Regions from separate parts of the Paenibacillus lacisediminis genome, predicted to be linked through region 2. Evidence: riboswitches for the same ligand, from Rfam matches in the RefSeq annotation. Region 2 holds a riboswitch; the other holds the start of a gene.
What was found. A riboswitch is a leader RNA that binds a small molecule or an ion and turns the genes downstream of it on or off. The one in region 2 is predicted to bind S-adenosylmethionine.
Positions count from the first base shown of each region.

Region 1 (15,704 bases), on a different contig from region 2:
CCATTTCCGGATGAAATGCCGGAGGCGATGGCGGATCCATCGGTGCCGGCGGCGGGGGCGGCGGAAATTCCTCATGACGACGGCGGTGCGGATGACGCGGAAATTCCTCTTCACGGCGCCGGCGGTGTGGATGCCGCGGTCTGAAAATGAGGCAAATCCCGCCGATAATCAGCGCGAACGGGAAGAAGTACTTAAAGAAGTCCCCCGGATCGAGCGATATATATCCCAAATTACTGCCAAGAAAATAACCGCCGATCAGCAGTAAAATCAGACTGCCCGCCAGTCCGCCGCCGTGCCGGTTGCCCGATGCCAAGCTTGTCAATCCGGCAAAAATCAGAAACACCGGCCAAAACGTAGAGAACAGATAGCCGATGCTAATATCGGTTATTCCCATTTGGTTGAGCAAAAACAACGCCCCGATACCGATGAGCAACATACCGCCTATCAACCTGCCGAACATATTGTGTCTCATCATGTTTCCCTCCATATCTCAAACAAACTCTGTTAATGCCAGTGTACAACAAGCTGCGGAAGGAGGACAGCGGCGGGAGAAGTAAGCTTCCCTCGGTCTCGAGACCGAGGGAATATCTAAATATTTACAATTGAAAAAGAGCACCCGCTGGGCGCTCTTTGCTTAGTTGCTTAACTATTGTTGTTTTTGAGTACCGCTTACAGGCGTAGTTGCATTACGGGAAGCTTTAGCCTTTTGGGCAACAGTTGCAGTGCTTTCCTCAGCAAATTCTTCGTTAAACTTCTCGTTCGGTGTTTTGTAACCAGGAGAAGCCGCACGTTTTTGATTTTGGCTTTGATTTGGCATGGATTTCACCTCCCTTAACATAACACGGCGGTCTGTCACCGCCAGCTGCGATGCGGTCTCGTGAAGGATGACCACATCGGTTATTATGCGACCGGCGAGGTAAAATATGCGGCCTGGAGCAAATTGTTAATTCATCATTAAATAGCCTTGTCCCACAAATCTTCCGGAATTTCCTTGCTCACTTCCATCGCTTTGCCAAGCTCTTTCAGCATCGCTTCCGTCAGTTTGCCGTTGCCTTCCCGGACGATCTGCACTTCGACTTCCTTCTTGCCCCATTCTTTATATACCTGCTTCGTTGTATCGAAATACAAATCGATTTTTTTTCCTTTGATGGCGGAGCCTTTATCCGCGACGACGCCGTACCCGTAGCCCGGAATATACAAAATGGTGCCGATCGGGAACACCTTCAGATCAGCCGCAATGGTCGATACCGTATCCTTATCCCGTCGTACCTTGACTCCCGAATACGTAATGCCGTACTGCGGGTGGCTTGGCTTTTTACCCGTGGATTCATAGCCTGCTGTATATCCGGTAGCCAGAACTTTGATTGTTTTAACGGTCTTTTTCTTGGGTTCGGGCTTCGCTTCGGTTTTTTGCATGTTTAATGTATTTCGGTTGTGAAAAGCCTGGTTTTGCAAATTAGCGGGTGTCCGGAAAAATCTAGCTTCCAGCCATCGCGCATCATTCCGGTGTTGATATACCGCCTGATTGAGCCCGGTAATCCCCCGCGGCGAAACATCCGCGGCGAGCGTAACGGTCAACAGCACCCCTAGCATCAAGCACTTGCCGATATGTTGCCAGATATTAAATTGGCGCATGAGAAAACCTCCCCCTTAGTCGAAGGTTTTCCACATGCGCCTCAATTTATACGTGAGCGGCTTTTGATCACGACGTAAATTCATGAAGTTTATTCGGCATCGAATCTTGAATTCAGCCGGGCCTTCCGTTGCTCACGTAGGATCCACCTACGCTCCGCTACTCAGGCCCTGGCTTCATCCAACCTTCTCGGTGCTGAAAAGCCGCCCTCTATTATATCGTATGGTTGCGGATTTCGTTCTGCAGTTCGGCGATTACTTCATCAAGAGCTTTGGCGCCCAGGTCGCCTTCGCCGCGTTTACGCACCGATACGGTGCCGCCGCTCTGCTCGTTTTCACCGACGATGAACATGTACGGCAGCTTCTCGAGCTGGGCCTCGCGGATTTTGTACCCTAGCTTCTCGTTGCGCAGGTCGCTTTCCGCCCGGATGCCGGCGGCGCGCAGCTTGTCTTCCACTTGGCGGGCGTACGCGTCAAAGTTACCGGATACCGGAATGACTTTCGCCTGCACCGGCGACAGCCACAGCGGCAGGTTACCGGCAAAGTTCTCAAGCAGGAAGGCCGTAAACCGTTCCATCGTACTGATAATACCGCGGTGAATAACGACCGGGCGGTGTTTTTGCCCGTCATCGCCGACATACTCGAGCTCAAAACGCTGCGGCAGCAGGAAGTCAAGCTGACAAGTCGACAGCGTTTCTTCCTTGCCCAACGCCGTCTTGATCTGCACATCCAGCTTCGGTCCATAGAACGCCGCTTCGCCTTCGGCTTCAAAGAAAGGAAGCCCCAGCGATTCCACAACCTCGCGCAGCATACGTTGGGACATTTCCCACATCTCGTCGTCCGGGAAGTATTTCTCGGTGTCGGCCGGATCCCGATAAGACAGCCGGAAACGGTATTCCTTGATTCCAAAATCTTCGTAGACTTGTTGGATCAAATGAATAACTCGCGCAAATTCGTCTTTGATCTGGTCGGGACGACAGAAGATATGCGAATCGTTCAGCGTCATAGCCCGAACGCGATGCAACCCGGTCAGCGCGCCCGACATTTCATAGCGGTGCATCAGGCCCAGCTCGGCGATCCGAATCGGCAAGTCGCGGTAGCTGTGCATTTCGCTTTTATAAACCATCATATGGTGAGGACAGTTCATCGGACGAAGTACGAACTCCTCCGTATCCAATACCATTTTCGGGAACATGTCTTCCTGGTAATGCTCCCAGTGCCCGGAGGTTTTGTACAATTCGACATTACCCATGACCGGAGTATATACGTGCTGGTATCCGAGACGTTCTTCAAGATCGACAATATACCGCTCCAGCGTCCGGCGCAAAGTGGCCCCTTTCGGCAGCCAAATCGGCAACCCCTGGCCAACCAGATTGTTGAATGTAAAGATGTTCAGCTCTTTGCCTAGCTTGCGGTGATCTCTTTTTTTGGCTTCTTCCAGGAAATGCAGATGCTCTTCGAGCTCCGCTTTTTTCATGAACGCGGTACCGTAAATGCGCTGCAGCATTTTGTTGTTGCTGTTGCCACGCCAGTAGGCCCCGGCAACGCTCAGCAGCTTAAACACTTTGATTTTCCCCGTCGAAGGCACGTGCGGCCCCCGGCACAGGTCGAAAAACTCACCCTGATCATAAATCGAGATGACGCTGTCTTCCGCTAAATCGCGAATCAGTTCCAGCTTGTACGGATCGCCCAGTTCGGTGAAAATCGCCAACGCTTCTTCGCGGCTGACTTCGCGCCGGGAAATCGGCAGGTTTTCACCGATGATGCGCTCCATCTCTTTTTCGATTTTCTGCAAATCCTCCGGATTCAGCGGATGCTCTAAATCCATATCGTAATAGAAACCGTCCTCAATGACTGGACCGACCCCGAGCTTCACCTCTTTGCTGCCGAACAGCCGTTTTACCGCTTGTGCCATCAAATGCGCGGTGCTGTGTCGCATAATCTCCAGACCTTCTTTGGAGTCCCCTGTGATGATTTCCACCTTGGCTCCATCAATCAGCTTGGCACTCAGGTCGACCGCCACGCCGTTTAATTTCCCGGCCAGTGCATTTTTGCGCAGCCCGCTGCTGATCGAAGCAGCCACATCCTCCAAACTGCTTCCTTCCGCGTACTCCCGGACCGACCCGTCCGGCAAAGAAATGGATACTGCCATGTTCGTTTCCTCCCTATTTCGAAAATAGTTTAAAGGTCTTCCGGAAACGGACAAATCAAAAAACGCCCGTCCCGGTAAAGGGACGAGCGTTATACCCGTGGTTCCACCCTCATTCGGCTTATTCCGCAGCATCAGCCCGCGGCGATAAGCCCTTAATTCGGCATTGGGTAACGGCAATGAACCGGCATTCCTTAGTACCGAAAATCCCCTTTCGGGTTCGGGAACGCAGCTATAAAGGGGTAAACCAAAACCGAAACCGGAGGGACTTCCAGCCCGCGTTCCCTCTCTCTGCACCGTCAGGCATCTTGGTTCATGTCTTTGTCAACGCTTTTAAACCTGAAAGTAATTATAATGCTATCGCCGCCGGCTCGTCAAGATTTTACCGGGTACCCCTTTAAATGCGAGTTCAAAAAGTCAGATTTTCAGCACCGAGAAGGTTGGATGAAGCCAGGGACTGAGTAGCGGAGCGTACGTTTTGGGTACGTGAGCAACGGAAGGCCCGGCTGAATTCAAGATTCGATGTCGATTAAGCTTCTTGTCCTGCTTCGTGATCAAAAGATGACTACCTCTATTTTAAGTGCCTTGGTCTAGGCGGCGGACCTCACGGTGAAACATCTTGCACTGCGGACAGAGAAGGCAAATTTCCACGCGTTCGCCAAAAATTTTAGACAAGGTTTCAATCACCTGGGCTCCGGGATCCTGCGTATGAATCAGAATGCGGTCCGGGGAAAGCGAAATCAGCGTGCTGACGATAACGTCCTCCATTTCCATTTCCTGATCGGCGATTCGGGCGATGACTCCGCCGGAGGACGGAAGTTGAATCGGCGAAAATTGCTCGTTTAAAATCGCGAATTCATGTCCTTGTTTATGCATCAAATGAACCAGCGGCGTCAGCGGTTCCTGAAAATAAACAAAATACTGCAGCAAACTAATAAATTCCTCGTATTGCTTATCAAGCAAATACTCATCGACCGCCAATTCGGTGGCTTCCCGCAGACTGGCCTCGTACTCCTTCAGCCGGAAGGCGGCAAATCCGTCAAGGTGCAGATGTTTTTCGCTTTGCAGATATTGCCGCAGCGCATCGTAAACCATCTGAACCCGCCTTTCCGTAGAGCAGGTCTTTGCTCCGTCTTTGGGCTGCTCCAACAGTTCGCGGCAGATGTCTTTCACGATCTCCATTTCTTCGCGTGAAGTCCACTCATATTCCCGGTTTAAAATCCGCCCGAGAAGTTCGTCCTCTTTCACATACACGACATATTTGGCTAATCCCAGCGATAAAAGGTCGATCAGTCGTTCCGGTTTGTTTTCTCCCGCCGCTCCCGGCAGGTTGACTACAGCCTCCAACGTTCCGCCCGAAACCACGCTCAGCGTGAGCACGGCCTTCGGGGAATGCAGACTGCTTACGGCATCATGCAAGTAACCGGCGAACCGGTTTTGCGTTTCGGCCTCATCGGCTTTGACCCGTATCGTAAAAAAATCCATGAACCTGTCCCCCTTCCGCTTCCTTCTCCAAGTATATGGCGGGAAGGAAACGGATATACGGAATAGGTTCATGGAATGAAAGGCAGTTTTGCCAGCTGTCTTCCAGCTTAAGCGGATTAATTTTGCATAATAAAATCGCGTTCGATCGCGGCTTCTCCGTCAAACATCCGCAAAATTTCGTATTTCGTATTGCGCTGCGCAGGAATTTTTCCGGCCTCGCGGATAATTTGCAATATCGTTCCGATGTTGACTTTGTAGGTTGCGCCTGCGGACGACACAACATTCTCTTCGATCATCGTGCTGCCGAAATCGTTGCAGCCGTATTGCAGCGACAGCTTCCCGACTTCGGGACCCATCGTCACCCAGGAAGACTGCAGGTTTTTGATATTGTCGAGCACGATCCGGCTGATCGCCACCGTTTTCAGGTACGATTCCGGCGTTTGTCTCTCGGCCTTCAAATTCGTGTTGTCCGGCTGGAACGTCCATGGAATGAATGCCAGGAAGCCTTCCGACGGGTAGCCGTTTTGAATGCACTCGTCCTGCGCCTCGCGCACGCGCAGCAGGTGAAGCGCCCGCTCCTCCATCGATTCGCCGAACCCGATAACCATCGTCGCGGTCGTGTTCATGCCGATTTTATGCGCCGTCTGCATAACGTCCATCCAGTCTCTCCAGGAGCCTTTCAGCCGGCTGATTTTGCGGCGGGTCCGGTCGTCCAAAATTTCCGCGCCGCCGCCGGGCAGCGAATCGAGGCCCGCAGCATGAATCTCGCGGATCACCTGTTCGAGCGACAGGCCGTCCGACACTTCTTTCATTTTCATGATCTCCGCCGGGGAGAAGGAATGCATCGTGATGTTCGGAAACCGCTGCTTGATCCCTTTCAGCAGGTCCGTATAATAGCTGAACGGCAGATTCGGGTTCGTTCCGCCTTGCATCAGGATTTCCGTGCCGCCGACATCGATTGTTTCCTGGATTTTTTGAAAGATCACTTCATCCGGCAGAACATATCCTTCCTCCGAGCCCGGACGGCGGTAAAACGCGCAAAAACGGCAGTACACGTCGCAAATATTCGTGTAGTTGACGTTCCGCCCGATGACGAAGGTGGTCACCGGTTCGGGGTGCTTCCGCTCCATTAGAATGTTGGCCGTGTGCCCCATTTTTTCCACTTCATCGGATTCGAACAGACGGATCGTGTCTTCCAAATCCAGCCGTCCGCCCTGAAGCGCCTTGTTTAATATATCGTCGATCGCAGTCATGCCACTGCCTCCCTGCAATTAAAAATAAGATAAATAAAATCGTGAAAAATTAAACATTATGGATTAATCGTAACATAATCATGGGCAGAAAAACAGCATCGTTATTGAGCGAGTGCCTGGTCGGAGGAATGATGGGGAAGAAGGATGGCCTTGTGGGATCAAGAATAAATCAACTGCAAATCAAATGCAAAAGTGCATTTGAAAAAGGCTAAAATCGGTAAATTTGCCCAATGAGATGTAAAAGTGCAGTTGAAAATCAACCTTGGAAGCGATTGGGTCCGATATGACGGAAATCGCCTGCACATTTGCATTTGAACCACCTGTTTCGAGGAATTTCGACGAAAACCGCATGCACTTTTGCATTCCGTGGGATCCCTGCCCGGATTTCTATGGAACGCCCCCGGCCAGGATGACCGGGGGCGGCAAATGAATCAGCTGCGCTGAAGGGCGCGGCCTAAGTCGGCGATCAGGTCGCCGATATCTTCGAGCCCGACGGAATACCGCAGCAGGCCGTCGGTAATCCCGCGCTCGCTGCGCACTTCCTGCGGCATCGAGGCGTGGGACATCATCGCTGGATACGATAGAATGCTCTCGACGGCGCCGAGGCTGACGGCGACAATCGGCAGCTTCACTTCGCTCAGCAGCCGTTTCGCCCGCTCGCCGGAGCCGACGTCAAACGAGACGACTGCGCCATAGCCGGCCGACTGCTTCTCCTGGATCTCCCGGCCGGGGTGATCCGGCAGGCCGGGATAAAAGACAGCATCGATATCGCTGCGTTTGCTCAGCCAATCGGCCAGCTTCCGGGCGCTGATTTCGCTGTGGGCCATGCGGGCGCCAAGCGTTTTCATCCCTCGCATCAGCAGCCAGGAATCCGACGCTCCGAGCACGGTGCCCATGCCGTTTTGCAGGAATTTGAGGCGCTGTCCCAGCTCCTCGGTGCGGGCCACCGCCAAACCGGCCAGCACGTCGCTGTGGCCGCCCAGAAACTTGGTCGCGCTGTGCAGCACGATATCGGTTCCCAGCTCAATCGGCCGCTGGTAATACGGGGTCATAAACGTGTTGTCGACAATGCTGATCAAATCATGCTCACGGGCCCAGGCGGAAATTTCCGCGATATCAGTGATTTTCAGCGTAGGGTTCGACGGCGTTTCCATATATACTGCTTTGGTGTTGGGCTTCAAGGCCGACTTCACCTCATCCGGCCGGGTCATGTCAACGAAGGTCGTTTCGATGTTCATCCGGCTCAAAATGTTCGACAGCAGCCGGTATGTACCACCGTACACATCTTCCGTCACAATGATATGATCGCCGGCGGACAGCAGCATAAACGTCGTGGAAATCGCCGCCATCCCGCTGGAGAAGGCAAAGCCTCGAACGCCGCCCTCCAGCAGTGCGATATAATCCTCAAGCGCCTGCCGCGTCGGGTTGCCCGACCGGCTGTAGTCATGCTGCGGAGGATTAAAAATATCATGATGGTGAAACGTCGAAGCCTGATAAATCGGCACGCTGGATGCACCCGTCGTGCTGTCGACCTCGCTGCCGAAATGGATCAGCTTCGTGTCGAACTTTTTCTCCAAATGCCCGGTTTGAGCCGCTGCTTCGTTATGCTCCTGATTACTCATGTTTTTGTCCCCCTTCGACTTCGATCCGCGCCGCTTCCAGCGCCTGTCCCAAGTCGGCGATCAAATCGTCCGCGTGTTCAATGCCTACCGAGAACCGTAGCAGACGGTCGTCCACACCCACCGCTTCGCGGATTTCAGCGGGAATGTCGGCATGGGTCTGCACGGCGGGATAGGTCATCAGTGATTCAACGCCGCCGAGGCTTTCCGCAAAGGCGATCAGCCGCAGGTTGCGAAGCACCGGCTCCACATAGCGGGCGTCCGTCACTTTAAAGGAGAATATCCCTGTATTTCCGCTGGATTGCTTGTTCTGAATTTCGTATCCCGGATGATCCTCCAGCCCCGGATAAAACACTTCAGCCACCTGCGGATGGCTTTGCAGGTATTTGGCGATCGCCAGCGCGTTGCTTTCATGGCGTTCCATACGCAGGGCCAGCGTCTTCATGCCGCGCATCAGCTGATAGGAATCGGACGGGCTCAGCACCGCGCCGATGGAATTGTGCAGAAATCCTACTTCCTCGGACAGCGCTTTGCCCTTGGTGACGATCAGCCCCGCCAGCACATCGTTGTGCCCGCCCAAATATTTGGTCGCGCTGTGCACCACGATGTCCGCTCCAAGCTCCAGTGGCCGCTGAAAATACGGCGTAAGCAGCGTATTATCCACGATCGTCAGCAAGCCGTGCGTACGCGCCCATTTGGCGACAGTCTCGATGTCGGTCACCATCATCAGCGGGTTGGTCGGCGTTTCGATAAACACCGCTTTGGTGTTCGGCTTACGAACGCTTTCCAGCGCGTCCAGGTCGTTCGTGTCCACATACGAAGCCGTTACGCCGTATTTGGACATGATCCGTTCCAACAGACGGTAAGTTCCGCCGTACAAGTCGAGCGATACGATCAGATGATCGCCCTGGGCGAACAGGGTGAATATCGTTTGCAGGGCCGCCATGCCGGAGCTACAGGCAAACCCCGCATCTCCCGCTTCCAAAACGGCCGCCGCGTCTTCCAACACTTTGCGGGTCGGGCTTTTTGTCCGGGCATAATCGAAACCTGTGCTTTGACCGAGCCGTGGATGCCGAAAAGCCGTTGCCTGATAAATCGGGTAATTCACTGCCCCGGTCACCGGCTCCTCCACGGAACCGATTTGCGCCAAAACGCTTTCGATGCGCCACTCTTGATTTTTGTTCTCTCCCACCTGTTATCCCTCCACTTCAGATCTCATACATAATTTCTGCCGCTTGATCGATATCATACGGTGTTTCTTGATACACATAGTAGTTCAGCCAATTGGAAAATAATAAGTTTGCATGGGCGCGCCAGGACGAAACCGGCGAACGGGAAGGATCGTCTTTCGGGAAATAATTGACCGGCAGATCGACCTCCATTCCTTTGGCTACGTCTCGTTCATACTCCCATTTGAGCGAATCGGGATCGTATTCCGAATGTCCGGTCACGAAAATCTGTTTGCCGTCCAGGGTAGCCACCAGGTAGATTCCGGCTTCTTCGGATTCGGCCAAAATTTGCAGCTCGGGCACCCGTTCGATGTCGGCACGCTCCACATCCGTATGACGTGAATGTGGGACCAGGAACATTTCGTCGAAGCCGCGCAGCAGTTTGACGTGCGGATCGCTGACCGTATGGGAGAACACGCCAAAGCATTTTTTCGGCAGCGGGATTTTCCGTACTCCGTAATGATAGTAAAGACCGGCTTGGGAAGCCCAACAAATGTGCATGGTGGAAGTGACGTGGGTTTTGCTCCATTCAAAAATTTCCTTGAGCTCTTCCCAGTAATTCACATCTTCGAATTCCAGCTGCTCCACCGGAGCGCCCGTAACGATCATGCCGTCGAACCGGCGGTATTTGATTTCGTCGAACGTCTTGTAAAACATCTCCAAATGCTCGGCCGAAGTATTTTTGGAGGTGTGGGAGCTCGGGTGGAGCAAGACGAATTCGACCTGCAGCGGCGTATTGCCCAGCAAACGCAAAATTTGCGTTTCGGTCGTTTCCTTGGTCGGCATCAGGTTCAGGATTGCGATCCTTAAGGGGCGGATGTCCTGATGATAGGCCCGGCTTTCGTCCATCACGAAAATATTTTCGTGGGTCAGCACTTCTTTGGCCGGCAGATGATCCGGTACTTTAATCGGCATAGGGGTTCACTCCTTTAAAAGTTAGTCGGAAATCATATCGATTCGAAAGCCGGCGATAACAAGAAAGACCTCTCTCCTCGGGAGAAAGGTCATTACGTTCCAGTATGCGCCTCTCTCATCTCTCAGAATCCGCCAAACAATCACTTGCCGGGCGATTCTGCAAGAATTAGCACCGCTGCGATCAAAGATCGCCGGTTGCCGGGTTTCATCGGGCTAGTCCCTCCACCTGCTCTTGATAAGATTTCGCTGTATTTAATTGGTTGTTTGGAGCGTTCCTTCATGAAGCGTTGCTCCTTGAAATCACTTTAATGTAAATGATGTCTTCCGTCAAGAACTTAGGAGAAAAATCACACCGTTTTTTCATGTACGGCTTTCATCACGCAGCATAATATACTTTTGGGTTGAAACATTTCCGATCGCGGCGTTATACTAGACAAGTGCTTAGAGGCCGTTCGGTCTTGAAGCGCACTGAATGTTTCAATTCTGAAAGTTGCGAGGTGAAACCGAGAATGGAAGGCGACCCGAGTCCGCAGAGGACAACCCAGAAATTTCAATTGCATAGGAAACCGATCAGCTGGGTGCTCAAGGACCGAGATGGGCACTTCCGTTTTCCGGTGTTTGGTTAAACGCCTCTTTCGGTGTGGCCGAATGCAGCGGTCTCTTTCCTATGCTCCAACCAAGAGCAAACCCTGGATTTATGCCCAGGGGAAAGGGAGTGAAGGCATATGAAAATCCGTCATGTTAAAGAAGGCGTATTTACTGCTGTAGAAGACGTTGAACTGACGACAACCCCACCGGAGGAAGGCTTCTATTGGATCGATGCGGACGTGGACGATCTGGCGCTGCTGCAGCCGCTGTTTTCGTTGCACGATTTGGCTGTGGAGGACTGCTTGACCGAGGAGGAGCAGCGTCCGAAAATCGAGACATACGACAACCATTACTTTATTGTAGTGAACAGCATCCGTTATGATGACGAAGAGATTTTTCTGCGGGCGCTGAACATCTTTTTGGGACGCCATTACATCATTACCGTGACCAAGCAGAAAATCAACGAGCTGCGGGCGGTCAAGCCGATTTTATGGGAACAGGAAGTCAGCGAACCCGACCGTTTCCTGTATCTGCTCATCGACCTTGTGGTGGACAATTATTTCGTTGTCGGCGACCGGATCGAAGTTAAGATCGAAAAGCTCGAGGAAGATATCCTCATGCATACGAAACGTTCGCACCTGAATGAAATCATCGGGCTGCGAAGCGAAATTTTGTGGCTCAAAAAGGTGCTTGGCCCGCAAAAAGAAGTCATCAATATTTTAAATAAAAAAGATCTGCGGCTGATCGATGATCAACTGCAAAAATATTTCAGCGACATTTATGAAAACGCCGTGAAGATATCCGAAAACTTCGATACCTTCCGCGAGCTGGTCGGCAACTTGCGCGAGGCCTACCAGTCCGCCATCGCCAACCGGGCCAACGAAATCATGCGCGTCTTTACCGCGATTACGACGATTTTTATTCCGCTGACGCTGATCACCGGCATCTACGGAATGAACTTCGACAACATGCCGGAGATCCATTCGCAATACGGCTATTTTATCGTTTTGGGCATTATGCTCGTGCTTGGTTTGGGCATGTTTTATATTTTCCGGAAGCGGGATTGGATTTAGGGGCAGACGGGTGAAATGTTCTTACGATCGCTGTTGTTCCCGGATTTCTATGATTGTATAAATTCAAATTTTGTAGAAATCCGGTCGCAAAGGCGACCAAGCATATGCTTCCGATGTAGCTTTCTTAAAGAAAGCTTTGAGTTTCTTCAGAATCATTTCCCCCTCTTGCCCTACTACTGCTATATAATTTTTTTCAACCTATAGACAATAATTAAGCGGCAAAGGACTTCACCGCTTTTTTTGGAGAGTGACTCCGACCCGGCTATGCAGCCGAGTCGGAGCTTTTTGTTTAGCTAATCAGTCACCCCGCGTGGCGGGCGCTTTCGTGGTGGCGGCGGTAACGGAGGCGGATCAGGCGCAGCCGTTCGTAGAGCAAATCGAGATTGGCTCCTTCAGGTGTTTCGGCGCCATAAACCTTCTGGAGCACTGGCTTAAGAAAAGCGTCGCCCAGTTCCTCGTACGCCTGCCAGACCGCGATTTGCTCCTCTTCGGGCATCTCCTGCAGTTCGGCATCCACCAGGGAATCGGTATCATACCCTTCCTTTTCCAACGATTCAAGCAGTTCCAGCGCCTCCCTCCGCTCGATGCCGGCCCGGGAGCACATGTCGCTTAGGCTTGAACCAGTAGCCAGCGACTCAAGCAACGAGCGCCGAACGCTGAATTTCTCCATCTCCGCGCGAAACTTGACTTCCTTCTGCTTGTAAAGCCAGGACCGGAACGTCTCATCGTCGATCTCCCGCTCCACCCAATCCAGCGGAAAATCACGGGTTCGCTCCGCTTTCTCCGTAATTTCCAGCACTTCGGCGCTAAACTCGGCGGCTTTGTTCTCGCCTACGCCCGGAAGCTGCAGCAGTTCCTCGGCCGTATGCGGCAAAAATGTGCTGATCATGCGGAGCAGCCGATTGCTCGCGATGAGATATGGCGCTTTCCGATCGGCAGCGGCCTTCTTTCTGCGCCATACGCAAAGCTCGTTATACAATGGTTCGTTTGCGTTCAGCTCGCTGTAGCAAATCAATTTCTGAGCCGCCATTCCCCGCCCTCTCAGCCGCTCTTTTTCATCCCAGATTCCCTCCATGACGGGGCGAAACCCCTCCCCCAGCTTGACCGCCAGGCGATGCCGGTAAACGTGAAGCATTTCCGACCAGGAAGCCCCCTCGTACCATAAATGCTCCTTCTCCCCGTCCGCGGTCAATTCGTTCCAGCCCATCCGCCATTGCCCTTCCTCTTCGCCGATCCAAACCTGGGCTTCGGTCATCAACGCGCCATTTCTTTTCTTCTCCAAACTGTTTAAAAATACGATCCGCATAAGCTTTCTCCTCCTTTAACTTCAGCTACGCAGAGGAATCCGCCTGTTTATGGCAGAACGCAAAAAAGCACCCCTCCTGCGGTCATCGCAAGAGAGGTGCTTCCTCCAGACGTATACTGTTATTCCTAATCATACCATGTTTAGCAAGACTGTCAATAGATAACGCTGTCAATAAGATTATTCCTTTTTCCAACGGTCCGGCTTTTCCTGTATAATTAACCAAAAAGACATGTAACCACACCCACAGGAGGCATAAATGATGAGCCAACCGAACCCGCATAAAGATTTGGACTTTCTCTCCGACAGCACCGAGGATACCTCGACCCGTTTCGTCACGTTTATCGGGAGCTCGCTGCGTCGGTTCGATCTCGCCGTCACAACAACGAACCGCTTTTACGGCAAAAAGCTGGTCACGGATTTGCAATCCGGCAAAACCGCCATCTTAGGCACGGATGATTTGGATGAGGAAGGCTACCTTGAACACGTCTACGGCCTGGACGAAGAAGAAGCCGAAGAAATGCGCACGTTTCTGTATCAGGTGGTTGGCGACGCTTATTTCACGGACTGATGCCGCAAAAGTTTCGTCTTTTCAAAAGTCAAACAATTCTTAACTTAACGAATTAACCAAATTCCGGTCAGACGGGACAGCAGAACCACGGCTTCCTGCCGCTTTATAGTCTGGTCCGACCGGAAATGTCCGTTGGAAGTAAATTGCATAAAATTTCAAATTTATGTTACCGAAAATTCACCTTTAGTAACGGACACCAGTGACCTTATCCGCCCATTTCCCCGGTATTTCCCAGCCTAACGGACACCAACAACCCTATTTCGCTCTATACCAGTTCATCCAGGCCGATTTGAAGTAAATAAGTGCATCTGTGTCCGTTACATTTTTCAAACCTCCGTTTTTCCTCAGATAACGGCTCTGGTGTCCCTTAGCGCCCTGCTTCCTCTGCTCCTCCCTCGGAATTTTATACTTTCTGATATGTCAAAAAGCCATCCCGTTACGGGATGGCTTGCAAGCGTTTCTCTTCGATTCTAACCAATCATTTTCAACAAAGAGGTAAACCGGTATTTTTCAAATAAGTCCGCTGCCGAGTCAGGGTTCACCGTCCACAAGCATTCTTCCAGCGAGCATTCGACCGGAACCTCGATATTGATGCGGGCGAGCGTTCTGGACAGGTGGAGGTTGTCCAAATCCGACTCGATTTTGGCTTTAACGCTCTTCGGCAAATGCTCCAAATTGTCCAAAATCCCATCGATGGATTCGTATTCGGCCAGCAATTTTAACGCCGTCTTTTCACCGATCCCCTTCACTCCGGGATAGTTGTCGCTGGTGTCGCCGGTAAGACCCTTCATCTCGATCACCTGGAACGGCTGAATTCCCTTGTCCTCTTTTAAGAAATCCAAGTCGTACACCGCGTAATTGGACCGGCCCTTTTTCATGATCACGACATGAATGCGTTCCGACACCAACTGCAGCATATCCTGGTCCCCGGTAAGAATATAAACATGGCCGAGCTGGCTCAGCCGGTTGGAAACCGTGCCGATGCAGTCATCCGCTTCGTATCCTTCGAGTCCGATATTGGGGATGTCGAGCGCCGCTACGATGTCTTTGACCAAAGAAAACTGCGGCACCAGGTCTTCCGGAGCCTCGGGACGATTCGCTTTATAATCCGAGTGAAGCTCATTGCGGAACGTTTTGCTGCCCATATCCCAGCAGCATAGGACGTGTGTTGGGTTAAACGTATTTACCGCGTCAAACAGATATTGCAGGAATCCGTAAATCGCATTGGTCGGGGTACCGTCCGCCAGACGTCTGGCACTGTAGGACTGAGCAAAGTAGGCTCTGAAAAGCAAGGCCATTCCGTCAACCACAAGAATTTTATGTTCGCTCATGAAAAATATAAACCGCCTTCCTCAAAAGCATGGAGCTATTTGCCCCATACTTGCTCGTATTGTTCTTCCTTGTACCCGACCGTGACCGTTTTTCCGTCAGTGACGATCGGCCGCTTAATCAGCATGCCGTTCGAAGACAGCAGCGTTATCTGCTCTTCCCTGGACATGCCGGACAACTTGTCCTTAAGTCCCAATTCTTTATAAACCTCGCCGCTCGTATTAAAAAACTTCTTCAATTCCAGGCCGCTCCGCTCCACCAACGCGGACAGCTCGGTTTCGCTTGGCGGGTTCTCCTTGATGTGCCGCAAGTCAAGCTCGTGGCCTTTGGACTCCAGCGATTTAATCGCTTTGCGACATGTGCCGCATGGCGGATATTGATAAACCAATAATTTGCTCATGATAAATTTCCCCTTCCGTTACGCAAAAGATCGTACAGCGCCTGCATATCCGCAGGCAGCGGCAACGTGAAATGGACCGGCTCGCCCGTCAGCGGATGGATAAAGCCAAGTTCCGAGGCGTGCAGCGCTTGCCTGCCGATCGCCTCATCCCACCGCAG
Region 1 covers NZ_JBKIAX020000004.1:65,620-81,323, forward strand. The annotation lists gene liaF (cell wall-active antibiotics response protein LiaF) at 1-472, opposite strand, end outside; gene ACLD72_RS09110 (hypothetical protein) at 647-817, opposite strand; gene ACLD72_RS09115 (3D domain-containing protein) at 955-1,635, opposite strand; gene thrS (threonine--tRNA ligase) at 1,847-3,784, opposite strand; gene ACLD72_RS09125 (putative sporulation protein YtxC) at 4,358-5,266, opposite strand; gene mqnC (cyclic dehypoxanthinyl futalosine synthase) at 5,383-6,519, opposite strand; gene ACLD72_RS09135 (trans-sulfuration enzyme family protein) at 6,951-8,141, opposite strand; gene ACLD72_RS09140 (aminotransferase class I/II-fold pyridoxal phosphate-dependent enzyme) at 8,134-9,330, opposite strand; gene metA (homoserine O-acetyltransferase MetA) at 9,347-10,282, opposite strand; SAM riboswitch class I at 10,395-10,524, opposite strand; gene corA (magnesium/cobalt transporter CorA) at 11,008-11,943, shown strand; gene ACLD72_RS09155 (HRDC domain-containing protein) at 12,245-13,249, opposite strand; gene ACLD72_RS09160 (DUF3055 domain-containing protein) at 13,509-13,817, shown strand; gene ACLD72_RS09165 (5'-3' exonuclease H3TH domain-containing protein) at 14,288-15,148, opposite strand; gene ACLD72_RS09170 (arsenate reductase family protein) at 15,184-15,546, opposite strand; gene ACLD72_RS09175 (RluA family pseudouridine synthase) at 15,543-15,704, opposite strand, start outside.
Region 1: linked by a shared signal. The riboswitch ahead of metA (homoserine O-acetyltransferase MetA) and the one ahead of ACLD72_RS04760 (methionine ABC transporter ATP-binding protein) in region 2 are both predicted to bind S-adenosylmethionine.

Region 2 (15,704 bases):
AAGGAGCAAATCAGCCATGCGGCCGGAGCGCAAACGCCGGAAGGGCTCACGCTGAAAGAGCTGATCTGGCTCGTCAAAGGGGCCGGACGCATCCCGGTCGAGCGGGACACATTCTACAACGAAATCAAAGTTTACGAATAAAGCCCGGATCAAGCCTTGCGCCTGAAGTTCCGGCAAAAGGGGAATTCGAATGAAGAAACCGTTCGTTATTCTTGGCGGAGGGTATGGCGGAACGACCGTGATTCACGAGCTGTTCAAAAGCCGGATCCCTTCGGACATACAAGTCGTCCTCGTTGATCGAATGCCCTTTCAAAGCCTAAAAACCGAATACTACGCCCTGGCGGCAGGAACCGCTTCCGACCATGAATTGCGGGTTCCTTTTCCCGATTATCCCGAGCTTAGGATCAAATACGGGGAAGTCGCCTCGGTGGACCTGGAGCAGCGGCGCATTTTATTTCAGGACGGCGATCCGCTGGAATATGACCAGTTGGTTATCGCGCTGGGATGCTCCGACAATTTTCACGGGATTCCCGGAGCGGAGGAGTATTCCTGCACTATCCAGTCGTTCGCCGCGGTTCGCGAAACGTATTTGCGGCTGAACAACGCGAAGCCTTACAGTAAAATCAACATCGTCGGCGGAGGACTCAGCGGCGTCGAAATCGCCGCCGAGCTGCGGGAGAGCCGGCCGGACCTGAATATCGCCATCATTGACCATGGTTCGCGCGTGCTCTCCGCTTTTCCGCCGAAGCTTTCGGAATACGTGGAAAAATGGTTCCATGAGCATGAGGTTGAAACGCTGTCGCACATTGCGATCCAATCCCTCGAACCCGGAGTTATTCACCACGAACAAGGCGACATCCTTTCCGATGTCACCGTCTGGACGGCCGGCATCCGCCCCGTCGACATCGTGCAGGCGCTGAATGTGGCCAAGGATCGTCAGGGCCGCGTGCTGCTGAACGAATACCATCAAATTCCGGAGCATCCGGAAGTATTCGTGTGCGGCGACTGTGCCAGCTTGCCGTTTTCGCCCAGCGCCCAGGCGGCCGAAGGACAAGGCCATCAAATCGCCCACATCGTCTCCGCACTGTGGCTCGGCGAACAGCCCCGGCTGCACCCGATCAAGCTGAAAGGGACGCTGGGTTCTTTGGGCAGAAAAGCCGGTTTTGGCCTCATGGGCAAAACGCAGGTGAAGGGCCGCGTCCCGCGCCTGCTCAAAAGCGGCGTGTTGTGGATGTCCAAGCATCATATTGGATAAACTCGGAATGTGCCTGATGTAATTTGCGTTAGTCCGCGGACGCGGATTCCTTGATTTTGATCAGAATCCGCTCATACAGCTGGTGGGCGTTCTCCGCCTCCACCGGCTCCCCGTCGACCAGAACATATGGGAACATAAAGCAGGTGCCGCAGTTGGTCAGGCAGCCGTATTCGTAAACATCGCACTCCTGCCGCTCGCGCACTTTGCGGATTGCCTCGTCGGTCCCAAAACCGGCATTGTTTGCACAAAATTCAATAATCGGTTTCACTTTTCGGCCTCCCGCTTAAGAAGCATTTAAATTTTATCTATTCTGTATTATAATAAGTCAAGAAAGGAGTTGAACATAGATGAGCGAAAATGTACAAGATAGATTGTATGATGAAGTTTCCGAAGTGCTCGACAAACTGCGTCCTTTCCTGCAACGTGACGGCGGCGACGTTGAATTGGTCGACGTGGAGGACGGCATCGTCAAACTGAGATTGATGGGTGCCTGCGGCAGCTGCCCAAGCTCCACCATCACGCTCAAAGCGGGGATCGAACGCGCCCTGTTTGAAGAAGTGGAAGGCGTGGAAGAGGTAGTCCAAGTATTCTAAGACCATCATGATGCAATAATAAACTCGGCCCAACCGGTTTTAGCCGGCGAGGCCGAGTTTTTTTGCTTTGTTATGTCGGTTTGATCCACGGACGGATCGGGTCCAGTCCGCCGGAAATGTCCATAATGTTCCCGGTGATGAAATCGGAGTCCGGATGGCACAAAAAAGCGATGACGCGGGCAATGTCTTCACCGCTGCCGGGCCGGCCGAGCGGTGTTTCGCCGTCTTGCTTCTCCCTCGCTTCGCGGATCGAAATCTCCTTGTTCCGCCCGCGAATGTCGCCGGGACATACCATATTAACGGTGATCCCATACGGCGCTTCTTCGACGGCGAGCGTCTTCGTAAAGGAGACGAGCCCCGTCTTGGCGGCGGCATACACCGCGCGGTGCGGCCAGGCCCGGGATTCCGCCGCGTGTCCGAAGCCGAAGTGGATGATCCGTCCCCAGCTTTTTTCCCGCATGCCCTTTAGCACCTGATGATCCAGCAACATCGTCCCGACAAGGTTGCCGTTGATCATCTCCAGCACTTCAGCCTGGCTGTAATCGGCAAACAGCTTGCGTTCCCGGATGAAAGGGCCGGCATTGTTGACGAGGATATCGATCGTCCCCAAGCTTTCATTTACCTGCCGGGCCAGATCTTCGATTTGCTCTCCGTGCGATATGTCCGCCTGCACCGCGATGCAGCGCACGCCCATCCGCTCGATTTCGGAACGAAGGGAGAGCGCTTCCGATTCGCTATGTACGTAATTCAGCGCGATATTGCAGCCTTGCGCGGCCAACGTGAGCGCCGTCTTTTTTCCGAGACCTTTGGCGCTCCCGGTGATTAGGGCTACCTTACCCAGCAACGTTCCTACTCCTCCTCCCAAACTGCACATTTATCTCAAGTATAAAAGATTTGGGACGTTCCCACAAACGGCCAAACACTTTACATCGCTTTGAGCTTGTACAGACTATGGTACAACTCCGCCAATAAGTTGAAGCCGGACGAAAGATCCGGAACCAGCCCGGAACTGAACAACTTGTCGTTAACGGCCTCGTTATGAACCAAATACAGGTTTTGGTTAACTATCTTTCCGGCTGGATAAGTTATTCTGCAAACTCATTCGTTTCCCCTTTATTTTGGAACTGGGGACTTCATCCTGGACATGCTAAAGGACAGGAGCGCCCTTATTTACCGAAAAAAGCGGCGTTGTATTTTTTAACGGACAGGAAAAGCCTTATTTGCCTAAAATAAGCCCAAAATGTTCCTGTAAAGGCTAAATAAGGTCAACTGTGTCCGTTAAACTCCTAAAATGCTTGATTTCGAGAAAATAAGGTTATTTCAGTCCGTTAGCCCGCCCCACGCAAAAAAATCCCGCTGCTTTAGCAGCGGGATATCTATAATAATGGCTTAAAACACCGGCACAAGCGCGCCTTTGTACGTATCGTTGATGAACGTTCTGACCTCGTCGGATGTCAGCGCTTTGGCCAGCTTTTGGATCGCCTCGGAATCTTTGTTGTCCGGACGGGCTACCAAAAGGTTGGTGTACGGCGAGTCTTTGTCCTCAATGAACAAAGCGTCCTTCGTTGGGTTCAAATCGGCTTCCAGCGCATAGTTTGTGTTGATCAGCGCCAGATCCACTTCCGCCAACTGACGAGGCAGCATGGCCGCGTCGACTTCTTTAAACTGCAGCTTTTTCGGATTTTCCGCAATGTCCTTTTTCGTGGCGGTAATGCCGGCGCCCTCTTTCAGCTTGATCAAGCCTTGTTTTTGCAGCAGCAACAGCGCGCGTCCGCCGTTCGTCGGGTCGTTCGGAATCGCCACTTTTGCGCCGTCCGGAATTTCGTCCACGGATTTGTATTTGTTCGAGTAAGCGCCAAACGGCTCAACGTGAACGCCTACGACCGGAACGAGGTCAAAACCGTTTTGTTTGTTTTGCTCGTCAAGATAAGGCTGATGCTGGAAATAGTTTGCGTCGAGCTCTTGTTCATATAGTTGTACATTAGGCTGCACATAGTCGGTGAACTCTTTAACTTCAAGCTCAATGCCTTCCTCTTTCAATTTCGGAGCGATAAACTTTAAAATGTCGGCATGAGGCGACGTTGCGCCTACCACCAGTTTCACCGGTTCAGCCGCAGTATTCGTGTCTCCGCCTTCCGAACTGCCTTCGGCAGCCCCGGCATTCGTCGCACCGGCGTTTCCGCCTGCGGCGCTGCCCGCACCGCTATTTGCCGCATTGTTGCTGCCGCAAGCGGCAAGCACCAATACAAGCGCCAATGTAAACAAAGATAAAGTCCATTTTTTCATTGCAGTTCTTCCCCCTTAAAATGTGTTTTGAATAAGGATTGATATATATTTGAGTAGTTCCTTATTTCCGCGTAAAAAAGATAACCAGCCGGTCGCCCAGCATTTGCAGCACTTGCACCAGGATGACCATGAATACGACAGAGACGATCATCACTCCCGATTCGTAACGGTAGTAACCGTAACGGATGGCCAGGTCGCCAAGCCCGCCGCCGCCGACCATGCCCGACATCGCCGTGTAGGACACGAGCGTCACGACGGTGATCGTCATCCCGGCGATCAGGCCGGGCAGCGATTCCGGCAGCAGCACCTTGCGGATGATTTGAAACGACGAGGCGCCCATCGCCTGGGACGCTTCAATCACCCCGCGATCGACTTCGCGCAGCGCCGTTTCCACCAAGCGGGCGAAAAACGGAGCGGCCCCGATCACCAGCGGCGGAATCGTTCCTTCCACGCCAGTCGAAACGCCCATGATCGCCCGGGTCACCGGAATCAAGGCGACGATCAGAATGATAAACGGCACCGAGCGCAGGATATTGACGATAAACGAGACAATCCGGTAAATCCAAGCGAGCACCGCGGACGATGAACGGGAACAGGTGAACAGCAGCACCCCAAGCGGAAGCCCGATCAAAAACGTGAACAGGGAGGCATATCCCAGCATTTTCAGCGTATCGATCGTGGCCGTGCCCATTTCGGGCCAATCCAACCCGGCGAAATCCACATTCCACATTATCCGATCACCTCCACATCAAGATCCCGTGCTTTCAGGAGCGCCAGCGTCCGGTCAACATCGGCGTCCTCGCCCTCAAAAGAAACGGTAAGCTGCCCGTACGGCACTTCCTTGATCGTCGAGATCGTCCCCTGCAGGATGGCGAAATTCACGCCGGTCTCCCGGACGACCTGGGACAATACCGACTCATACGTCTTCGCCCCGAGGAACGTTATCTTCACCAACCGTGACCATTCCGGACGCGGCACTGAAGCACCCAGCTTGATGCCTTCCTCCCCGGCGGCGTCCCGGTGAATAAACTCGCGCGTGACCGGATGCTTCGGCTTCAGGAACACCTCGGCCACCGGTCCTTCCTCGACGATGCCGCCCTCGTGAATGACCGCCACCCGGTCGCAGATGCTTTGAATGACGTGCATCTCGTGCGTAATGAGCAGGATCGTTAAATGAAACTTCTTATTAATGTCCAGCAGCAGCCTCAAAATCGAGTCCGTCGTTTGCGGATCGAGCGCCGAGGTCGCTTCGTCGCAAAGCAGGACGTCAGGGTCGCTCGCCAGCGCCCGGGCGATGCCAACCCGCTGCTTCTGGCCCCCGGACAGCTGCGCCGGATATTTATGGCGGTGCTCTTCCAGACCGACCAATGCCAGCAAGCTGCCCACCTTTTCCGCAATGACCGCCTTCGGCGTTCCGATCAGAGTCAGTGGAAAAGCGATGTTATCATAGACGGTGGCCGACGACAGCAGATTAAAATGCTGAAAAATCATGCCGATTTTGCGCCGCTGCTGCTGCAGCTCGCGTTTGCCCAGCTTCGTCAACTCCACGCCGCCGACCCACACCTCGCCTTGCGTCGGACGTTCCAGCAAATTGATGCAGCGGATCAGCGTGCTTTTGCCGGCGCCCGAGTGGCCGATGACGCCGAAGATTTCCCCTTTTTGCACGCTCATATTGAGGCCCGACAACGCGGTGGTCGACGTTTTTTTGCCGTTGTAAATTTTGGTGATGCCTTTTAGTTCAATCAAGCTCCTAACCCCCTTTTCCATACCATTTCCGCTTATAGAGGTTGTTCAAAAAGTCGTCTTTCCATGACGAAGTAGTTCAGGGAGTAAACTCGACATCGAATCTTGAATTCAGCCGGGCCTTCCGTTGCTCACGTAGATCTGTCTACGCTCCGCTACTCAGTCCCTGGCTTCATCCAACCTTCTCGGTCCTGAAAACCCGACTTTTTGAACACGCACTTATATAAATAAAGAGCCCCTGACAGAATCAAAGGGCTCTCTTTACGTAAAGACAATGCCTTCTCATCTGCCAAAACCAATCTGCCACTGCAGCCATCGGTTTTGAAGGAATTAGCACCATGACATCCGCCAAGCTCCGCAGGTACCCGCGAAAACACCTTGGTCGAATCGGTTGCTGGGCTTCATCGGGCCTTTCCCTCCGCCTCTCTCGATAAGAAAAATATTAAATTGGAAAAAACTAATTCACGCTTTCTGAAACTATTGTTGAGTATAAAGACTTTCTCGCATTTTGTCAAAGGAAAAATAGCTCATTGGAAGTCAGTTTGTTGCGACCTTTTTCCACCGCCGGTTCGTATAATCAAAAACGGTCCAGAAGGTTTCGCAGACCATGCGGTAACCCTGCTCCAAATCCCGCAAATGCCGGTCGAGGTCCTCCAGTTCAATCTTCCCGTGAAGGGCCTGGTGCCGCTGCCACAGATCGTCCTTCATTTCCGAGTTCATGTAATGGATTTCCGTGTTCCGCCGGCGCCGCAGCACACCCAGCGCCTCACGGTACTCCTCCTTGATCGCCGTCAGCTTGCTGCCGAGCTCGGGTTGTACCTGCAAATGGGCGAATTGGCGCAGCACCGTAAAGTAGGAAAAATGCGTCTTAACCTTGGACGTGTTCAAATCGAACAACTCGTTCAACACCGTGCCAAGCTTATCCAGGGCGGAAAACACCCGAATGAATCCGTCCTTGTAAAAAAAGACGTATCGCGCATAATTCTCCCGCTCGTCCGCTCCCATATCGTCCACGAAACCGGTCCGGACTTTTTTGCGAAAAAACGCCGCAGCGAACAGGCACTGCTCCAACTCATCCAATGAGGAAATCAGCCCGTGCATCCAGACCTCCAGCTTGCGGAAATCATGGGTAGGATCTTGATGCCGCTTCATTTCCCGCTGCAGCAGCTTTACGGTTTGCACCATCGCATCCAACGTCTCGGCCAGCCGGCCTTCATTTCGTCTCGGCGGTTCGCCAAGTAAGCTTCGCAGCATTCGTTAGTCCCCGTTTCACGAAAAATAAGATTTCCAGCGCTCATCCACCAAAGACACGATATCCTCCCGCGGAAACAGTTCGTCGGGATACCCGGGCTTCATCCGGGCATCGATGACCAGCGGCAGCCCATAAGCCAGGTGGTGCTGCCGCACCTCGGCCGCGGCAAAAATATCGTCCGCCGGATTAAAGCGCGTAAACACCGTCCACAAAAAGGCGGTCTGGTCCCGCGTCGCCGCATCGGCGTCATCGACCAGTACGACCAGCGGCCAGCTCGTACCGCGTTCGCGCAGCCGGCCAAGCAGCCGTTCCGCCAGCTCGGGCTCCTCCTCGTAAGACGCGCCGGACACGACCAGGCATCCGTCATGAAACACGCGGATCCGGTCGATCTCGGCAATCTCGCCCTCGTTGTACGCCTGCGGCAGCTCGCGGACCGGGTTGCCGCCCCCAATCAAAATCGCCTTGCTGCCGTGGTTCAGCTTGCGCCCGGTATAATCCAGCGTATCATGTGAGGTATTGTTCAGAATAAACAAGTCCGTACGCGGATCAAAGCGCTCCAGCACCGTCTTCAGCAGCAGGCGGAAATCGGCCAGATCAACCGGCTTGTCCGTCAGCATCAAAATCTTCGTCAGCGACAGCTGGCCTTCCCCCAAAATCCGCAGCGCCGAGACAAGCGCTTCGCGGGAATAGCTCTCCCGGACGACCGCCGAGCTGAGCGCGTGAAATCCGCTTTCCGCATAGGTCCAGAGCGAGCGGACGCCCGGCATGACGACCGGGAAAGCCGGGGAGAGCAGCTTTTGCAGAAAATCTCCCATATAATAATCTTCTTGGCGCGGCTTGCCGACGATCGTCGCCGGATAAATCGCGTTTTTGCGGTGCCACATGTGGTTTACGTGCAGGACCGGAAATTCATGCTGTAGGGAATAATACCCGAAGTGGTCGCCGAACGGGCCTTCCAGCCGGCGCTCATGCGGCGGCACCAGCCCGGTGATGGCAAATTCGGATTCCGCCGGGATCCGGTGGCCGCCGAGCGGATTGTCGACCATCGGCAGCTTTTCGCCGAGAATAAACGAGGCGACGAGCAGTTCGGACAAATGCTCGGGCACCGGGGAAATCGCCGAAGCGATCATCGCCGGCGGGCCGCCCAGAAACACCGAAACCGGAAGCGGCTCGCCCCGTTTCTCGGCTTCATGGTAATGAAAGCCGCCGCCTTTTTGGATTTGCCAGTGCACCCCCGTCGTCTGATCGTCATACAGCTGAATCCGGTACATACCCAGGTTGTTCTCCTTGGGCTGCAGCGGGTTTTCCGTATATACGAGCGGCAAGGTGATGAAAGGACCGCCATCCTCCTGCCAGCTGGTCACCTTCGGCAACTCCTTAAGCGGCGTTTCGGTCCGGCACACCTCCAAAATCGGGGCATCGCTTTTGGTGACGGTTTTCATCCCCACTTTTAGCACTTCCCGAATTAATCCCCGCTCATTCCACAGCGCCTTCGGCGAAGGCGGCAAAAGCTTATGTATCGCGTCGACCAGCCGGTTCGCCAGCATTTCCGGACGGGTGCCAAACGCCATTTCCACGCGGCGCACCGTGCCGAACAAATTGGTCGCCACCGGGAACGGAGTTCCTTTCACGTTGGTGAACAACAGCGCCGGGCCGCCCTCCTCAATGACGCGGCGGTGGATTTCCGCCAGTTCCAGATAAGGGTCGACCGGAACATCGATAATCGCCAGCTGGTTTTCTTTTTGCAGTGCATCGATCCATTGACGCAAGTTCTTATAACTCATAGTTGATCAATCCTCCTAAACCGCTTTGCCCGCACCGGCCAAGGACCCTCCGGCTCCCCTGCTTAGCTGCCAGGTGCGGACGCTAAGATAACAAAGCACCCCAAACAACGCAGCCAACACGATAATGTGCGCCAGCGAAGTAAACAAGTAGACATGATAGTTGTTCAGCGTAAACACGATGCTCGCCCCAGTGAACACTTGAACGATGATCAGCAGCGTGGCGGCGAGTCCCAGCTTGCGTATTTCGGGAAGATCGGGATGCTTCCAGAAGGCCAAATGTCCAAGCGCGGCGATGACGAACAGCAGCAGGCCGGCGGCCACCCGGTGGGTAAACGCGATCCCTTCTCCCCCCGCCAGTCCCGGGATCAGCTGTCCGTTGCATAACGGCCACCCGCTGCAGCCTCCCGCCGAATCGGTATGGCTGACGTAGGCGCCCAGATAAACGACGATATACGTGTAACCGGTTGCGATCCAGGTCAGGTTGCGGAAGGTTTTGGACACTCCGGACTTTGGCCCGAATCCTGCCTGCCTGCGTTCCTCCTGGCGGATGCCCAGCACCAGCATGATTGAGCTGGCGAAAGCGATCAGCGAAAATCCGAAATGCAGCGCCATAACGTAGGAAGATGTCGGGTAAATGACGGCCATCGCCCCCATGAACGCCTGTACCATCACAAAAACCAAAGCCAGGAACGAAAACAGCTGGAGATCCCTGCGGTTTTTCCGGTACAGCCAAAAGGCGACGAACGCCGCCAGTGACAACAGCCCGGCAGCCCCGCTCACGGCCCGGTGGGAATATTCGATCAGGGAAGCGAGCGTGTGGGCAGGGACGAATTTGCCGTGGCAAAGCGGCCACTCATTGCCGCAGCCCAGCCCGGACTCCGTTTTGGTGACGACACTGCCCCCCAAGGTAGCCAGAAACATCACAAAGCAGGAAATATAACTGAGCCACTTCAATTGTTTCGTATTCAAACGGTTCACACCTTCTGATCCAAATTGATCTTCATTCGGTTGACATATCCTTCTCATTATAACCGATAAAGCAACCTCTTTCATAGGCAGCCTGTGTAAAAAGTTACAAAAAAGAAACCGCCGCCCCGGTTGGCCAGGACGGCGGCTTGATGTGCATGTATGCAATAGGCATGCTGGTTTGAAGGCGAACCTCACTTTAGAGTTTGTTCCTAAACTTCGACCTTTTCGACCTTATAGTGCCGTATTCCAACAACTCAAGTTTTCAGCGCCAAAGCGTATGCTTTGAACTACGTCGAACTACTTTGAACTACTTTGAACTACTTTGAACTACCTCTCACTGATCCCGTTTCTCCGGCGTATCATGCAGCGTATGGTATACGTCCAGCGCCCGCCCAAGGAACTGCTCGATCTCCTCGCGCGATTTGCGCAGCTTGTTGACAAAGCGAACGAGCTCACGACCGTCGGTATAGGCCACGAAGCTCGGGATGCCGAGAATGTTTTGCTCCTGGCTCACCTCGCCGACCTGATCCACATCCACTTCGATGAAGGTTAACCGGTCCGCGTATTTTTCCTCAACCTCCGGCATAAAAGGATCTATGAATTTGCAATCTCCGCACCAGTCCGCTTTAAAAACCGCGACCACCAGGCTGCTGGATTGAATACTGACCTGAAATTCTCCGGGAGATGTCACTTTTTTCATTTAAGCTTCCCTTCCTTTCTGTTCCTCTCTCCCCTTAAGTCAACCAAATCCGGGAGTGGAAGTCAATTTTTTGGGCATACTTGCAAGTAAATAACGATTGTCTGGCTGGGCGCTCCATTGATGGACCGGATGTGGCGAAACAGGATATGACTATGGCGAAATACGATATGACTGTGGAGAAACACGATATGGCTTTATGGTTGAACCAAGTGACCAATCTCCATGGAACCATGCTGCTGCGCCGGAACAGATTAACGCCATGACACGCTCGGCTCAGGTTTATTTTTGCTCATTCCATTGGATTTATCCAGTCAAATTGCTCGAGGTCAATCCGATCATAGCGGGGTGACAGGCTTGCGCGCCGGGTACCCGGTCGGGCATCATGTTATGATTGGAAATATCCAATAGAATTGGAATCTTAATGGCAAATATAGTAACTTGATTGGATATTTCCAATAGATGAGGTTAGTCAGGGTACAAAATGGGTGATTTGAGCGAATTCTATTGGATATTTTCCAATGAGAGCTCAAAATTACATTGAATATCCGTCAATCTATTGGATTTTTTCCAATGTGAGGCGGAGGGACGACCGGGTTTTGGGGATGATCAGTAACTACGTGCTATCCTTAACTGCTGCTGCGGCCTGAAGTCCAAAAGTTTTGTCAAAAAGTCCGGATTCCGGATGAAATAAATTTGAAACTAAGGGGAGGGAGCCCTCCACCATGAAATCGCAGCCTCGCCACCATACCGTGTTGTCCGAAAACGCCAAAAAGCTGATCACCCGACTGCCCGCTATCGCCTTAAACATTTTCAAAAACAAAACCGCCCAATTCGCCGATTCCTCACGGATGCGCGAAGAGGTGCTGAATCTGGACTGGAACGAATCGGCCGCCCGCACCGTCATCGCCGACATCGAAGACACGCTGCGGCGCGCCGTAACCGCCCGTCCGGCGGAGGAGCCGTTTTTGAGCCCCGAGGATGTGGCTTTGGCCGAAGAGATCGCCGCCGAGACGAGCCGGGCCGGCGCCAGCAATATTACTCGCACCGCGGCATACCTGGCCTGCTTTGAGGCGTATCCCGAGTTGCATTGGGCGTTCCTCGCCCATATGGTATCCCGTAATGCGGGATGGAATATGACCGATCTAAGCGGCAGCCGCATGGCCGACATTATCGATACCGAAGAGATACGGCTGACCTATCGGTTTTTGGAGAGAAATAATGCGCTCATTTTTCAGGACGCCTACCCCCAACTGCTGCTTTATATGAAAAGCCGGGAACGCGGAGCCAGCTACTTCCATCTGCTTCCGTATTTTCATGTATCGCGGTTTATGCGGCCGTTTTGGGAGCGTTTTTGGATTGACCGGGGCAGTGCTTTGCTCACCGTCGGGCTGATCATCAACGAGCAGAATTACATCGAAAAGCGGGTTGTACGCCATCCGTATTTCCAAAAATACGTAACAGGCAAAACTAAATTTCATCTGTTTAGCCTGGCCGGGTTGAATCAAGTCGTGTTTCCGCTGCTGGAACGGGAAGAAGGCGGGAAAGCCGGGGAGCCCACACAGAACGGGGCCGGGGCGGCTGCACCGGACGAGAGCGGTGCGAGCGGGGCTGCCGGGGCGGGTCCCGGCGGGCAGGAGGGCGTGTCCGCAGCAGCGGCTGCGGCAGTTGCAGCGAAGGCCGGATCTGCACGGGACGAACGCGCTGGGGAAGGCGGGGGGGCCACGCAGAGCGGGGCTGGTGCGGTTGCGTCGGGTGGAGCCGGGACGAATACTTCCGCCGCAGAGGGCGGGGCGGAAGTATGTGGCGACGGCGGTGAGGGTGCTCCGGAAGCGGGCTATCCAGGCGGGAGTGACAGCGCGGAAGGCGCGGCTTTGCCGGGACGGGCCAGCGCGAGGAGCGGCGCGGCCCAGGCGCAAGGCGCCGCGCCAGAGCCGGGGCCGGCTGCCGAGTGGGAGGTGCGCCGCCTTGCGGGGCGCGTCGTCTCCGACTTCGGCAGCCTGCCCGCCCGCATCGCGTTAGGCAAAAGCCTGTACGCGATGCTGATGGGCTACCGCGCCGTGCGCAGCGGCGCGGAGCGGTTCGCCGCGAGCGTGCCGCACAGCGGCTCGCGGGCGGATTATTGGCCGGGTTTGTTCACGGCCAATAAGGAAGAAGCTCTGACCGCCGGCCGGCAGGCGTCAGAGCTTCTTCAAGGCGAGACGCTGCCGGCCGGCGAGCGTCTCTACAGCCCCAAGCTGCTAAGCGCTTGGGGCGACACGCCATATGAGCCAATATCCCGGGAGGATTGGCTCAAGGACCACAGCGCGCTGGACGGGATCAGCGCGCCGAAGCGGCCGTTTCTGTGCGACATCAGCCGCGAGCACCGGGGCGGCATCCTCGAAACGGCGCTGCTCCACGATGCGCTGGGCGACTCCTAAAAGCCGGCGCGGCTCGTTAAGGTGGACAAAACTCCCAATTGCGCGCAACACTTCTATCGTAAACAATACTAGCGTGAACAAAACTAGCGTGAACAAAACTAGCGGGCATCGCTCCTAAACGCGACATAGGTGATTTGCACCTGCCCAGTTGCTCGAGATCACCATAGTCGCAGGTCGCACACCAACACGCTTAAATCCAAATAATACGCCATTAAATAGCGGTAAATTATGGTCTTATTCTGCCAATGTTTGCCCCCATAAGGAAATAGCGGAATAAAAAGGCGTTATTTGAGGGGCCGCCGGCAAAAACAGGTGTTTCGTAGCCGATCCCACAAAAATAACGCCCAAAAATTCCGCTAACTTCCTATTAACACGCAAAACTCTATCAATAGCGCCCTTTTTTACCGCTAGCGGATGCCCGGGTTCGGCTAGTGGGCGCCCGGGTCCGGCTAGCGGGGCGCCCGGGGTCGGCCGCAGGTCGCCAACGCGGCTGCAGGTCGGCCCGTTCCAGCGCGCCCGCGATCAATGCTGCCTCGCACCGCCGGACGGCGAAAGTTTGTCCAAGCGCAGCACACGTTCTAAACCGCGCACCTGCCGCACGGGAACGCACGCCAGTAAAAAGCGCGTTAGCAGCGCCCAACCCTGCCTGCCGCCTCTACCTATTTCCCGACGGCGGTTTGGCCGCCGCGCTGCAGGCGCATGAGCGGGGACAGGATTTTCCGCAGCGGCTTCGGATAACCGGCCAGTTCGTCCTTGCGGACCACCCGCAGCAGGATCAGCATGACCGGGTACAAAGCGACCACGGCCGCTCCGACGATGCAGCAGGTCAGGAAGAAGGCAACCCGCGCCGGCATTAGCGCCTCCATTTGGATACCGGCCTGATTCAGGCCGTAGCCCACGCCGGACAGCACGACCACCGTCGCCAGGAAGCCCAGCCAACGGTCGCCCATCAGCGAGAACGGAACGATCCGCTTCATCGCCCGTACATTGAGCAGTGTAATGACCAGGAAACATAGTCCTGTCGCCGTAACGATGCCGTAAATCCCCCAAAATTGCGCGAGAATATAGCTGGCTGCCAGCTTCACAACAACCCCGATCGCGACGTGAACCATCGACTGGTTCGCTTTGCCCACGCCGAGCAGTATCGAGTTGCTGGTCATCATCGTAATTTGAAAAATCGTCGCAAACGTCAGCATAGCCACGATACTGCTGCCATCCCGCGTACTGAACAGCAAACCGTTCACGGAATAAGCCGCCGAACCCAGCGCGACGATGATCGGCATGCCGGTCAGCACCGAAACCCGCATCGCCAGCGTAACCTGGCGCTGCAAATGCTCCTGGTCTTTCCGGGCGTATGCCGCGGAAATAATCGGCACCAGCGATTGGCTCAGCGCAATGGCCAAAATCGGCGGAATTCCGGCGATCATTTGCGCCCGATTGCCCAAAATCCCCAGGATATAGGTGGCTTGTCCGGAGCCGATCTGTCCGCTCAGCAGCGGCTTCAAAATAGAGTTGTCGATAAAATTGACGGCCGGAACCGCCAACGCGGTCAGCACGATCGGAATCGACAATTTGAAAATTTCCGCATAAATCCGTTTAAACGGCAGCTTTTCCTCAGGTTGGGCATCCGCTGTCCGTTCCCCCCGGTCCTGCCGCAGCATTTTCACGCTGAAATACAACATGACGAGCAAAGCGGCGACGCCGCCAAGCACCGCGCCGAAAGTGGCGCCTGCGGCCACATCTTCGCCCGAAAAACCCCAGTTGAACAGCAAAAAAGCCAAAACAATGCCGGTCACGACTCGAACAATTTGTTCGATAACCTGCGAGACGCCGCCGGCGATCATAATGTTCCGCCCCTGCAAATAACCGCGGATGATCGCGATCAGCGGAAACAACAGCAGCGCCGGAGAAAGCGCCCGAATTGCCACCACCGATTCAGGAACGCCGGCAGCTTTCGCATAATAAGGCGCCATAACAAACAACAGCGCAAACATGACCACGCCGGCGGCTGCGGCAAAGATCAGCGCGGCGTGATACACGCGGCGGGCCTCGTCGGGCCGGTTTAAGGCGTGCCGTTCGGAAACCATTTTGCTTAACGTGCTGGGAATGCCGGCCGTGGCCAACGTCAGCAGCATGAAGTAAGCCGCGTTCGCCTGCGAATAGGAGGCGTTCCCGACGTCGCCGAGAATGTGCTCCAGCGGCACGCGCTGAAACAATCCGAGCACCCTCGCGATCAGCGCCGCCCCCGCCAAAATCAAAGTGCCTTTAATAAACGATTCTTTTTTGGACAACAACGATTCCTTCTTTCGCTACCCTGAATAAGTCCATTTCTGCGATGATTATAACGCTCTAGGAACAAGAGCCTGGCACCGGCCTATCCGCCGTAAAGCTAAGCCGCTATGATCCAGATAATAAACGCGACAATCATGACCAGCTGCAAAATCACCTTGACGACGATGCTGCTAAACAGACCAACGACCGAGCCGATCCCCACTTTAAACGCCTTGGAAAGCGACTCGCCGCGGATAATCTCCCCGAGCATCGCCCCGAGCAGCGGCCCGATCACAAGCCCAAACGCCGGAATGACAAACGGTCCGATGATGATGCCGATCGTGCTGAGCCAGACGGACAGCTTGCTGCCGCCGAATTTTTTCACGCCCCAGGCTCCGACCGCATAGTCTGCAACCAGCAGCACAACGACGATC
Region 2 covers NZ_JBKIAX020000002.1:300,580-316,283, forward strand. The annotation lists gene mqnE (aminofutalosine synthase MqnE) at 1-141, shown strand, start outside; gene ACLD72_RS04725 (NAD(P)/FAD-dependent oxidoreductase) at 191-1,255, shown strand; gene ACLD72_RS04730 (YuzB family protein) at 1,284-1,523, opposite strand; gene ACLD72_RS04735 (NifU family protein) at 1,603-1,848, shown strand; gene ACLD72_RS04740 (SDR family oxidoreductase) at 1,919-2,692, opposite strand; gene ACLD72_RS04745 (hypothetical protein) at 2,773-2,895, opposite strand; gene ACLD72_RS04750 (MetQ/NlpA family ABC transporter substrate-binding protein) at 3,238-4,134, opposite strand; gene ACLD72_RS04755 (methionine ABC transporter permease) at 4,196-4,864, opposite strand; gene ACLD72_RS04760 (methionine ABC transporter ATP-binding protein) at 4,864-5,880, opposite strand; SAM riboswitch class I at 6,157-6,314, opposite strand; gene ACLD72_RS04765 (Cthe_2314 family HEPN domain-containing protein) at 6,415-7,131, opposite strand; gene ACLD72_RS04770 (UbiD family decarboxylase) at 7,147-8,913, opposite strand; gene ACLD72_RS04775 (COX15/CtaA family protein) at 8,929-9,882, opposite strand; gene ACLD72_RS04780 (thioredoxin family protein) at 10,217-10,582, opposite strand; gene ACLD72_RS04785 (DUF2515 family protein) at 11,305-12,999, shown strand; gene ACLD72_RS04790 (oligosaccharide flippase family protein) at 13,659-15,290, opposite strand; gene ACLD72_RS04795 (DUF456 domain-containing protein) at 15,389-15,704, opposite strand, start outside.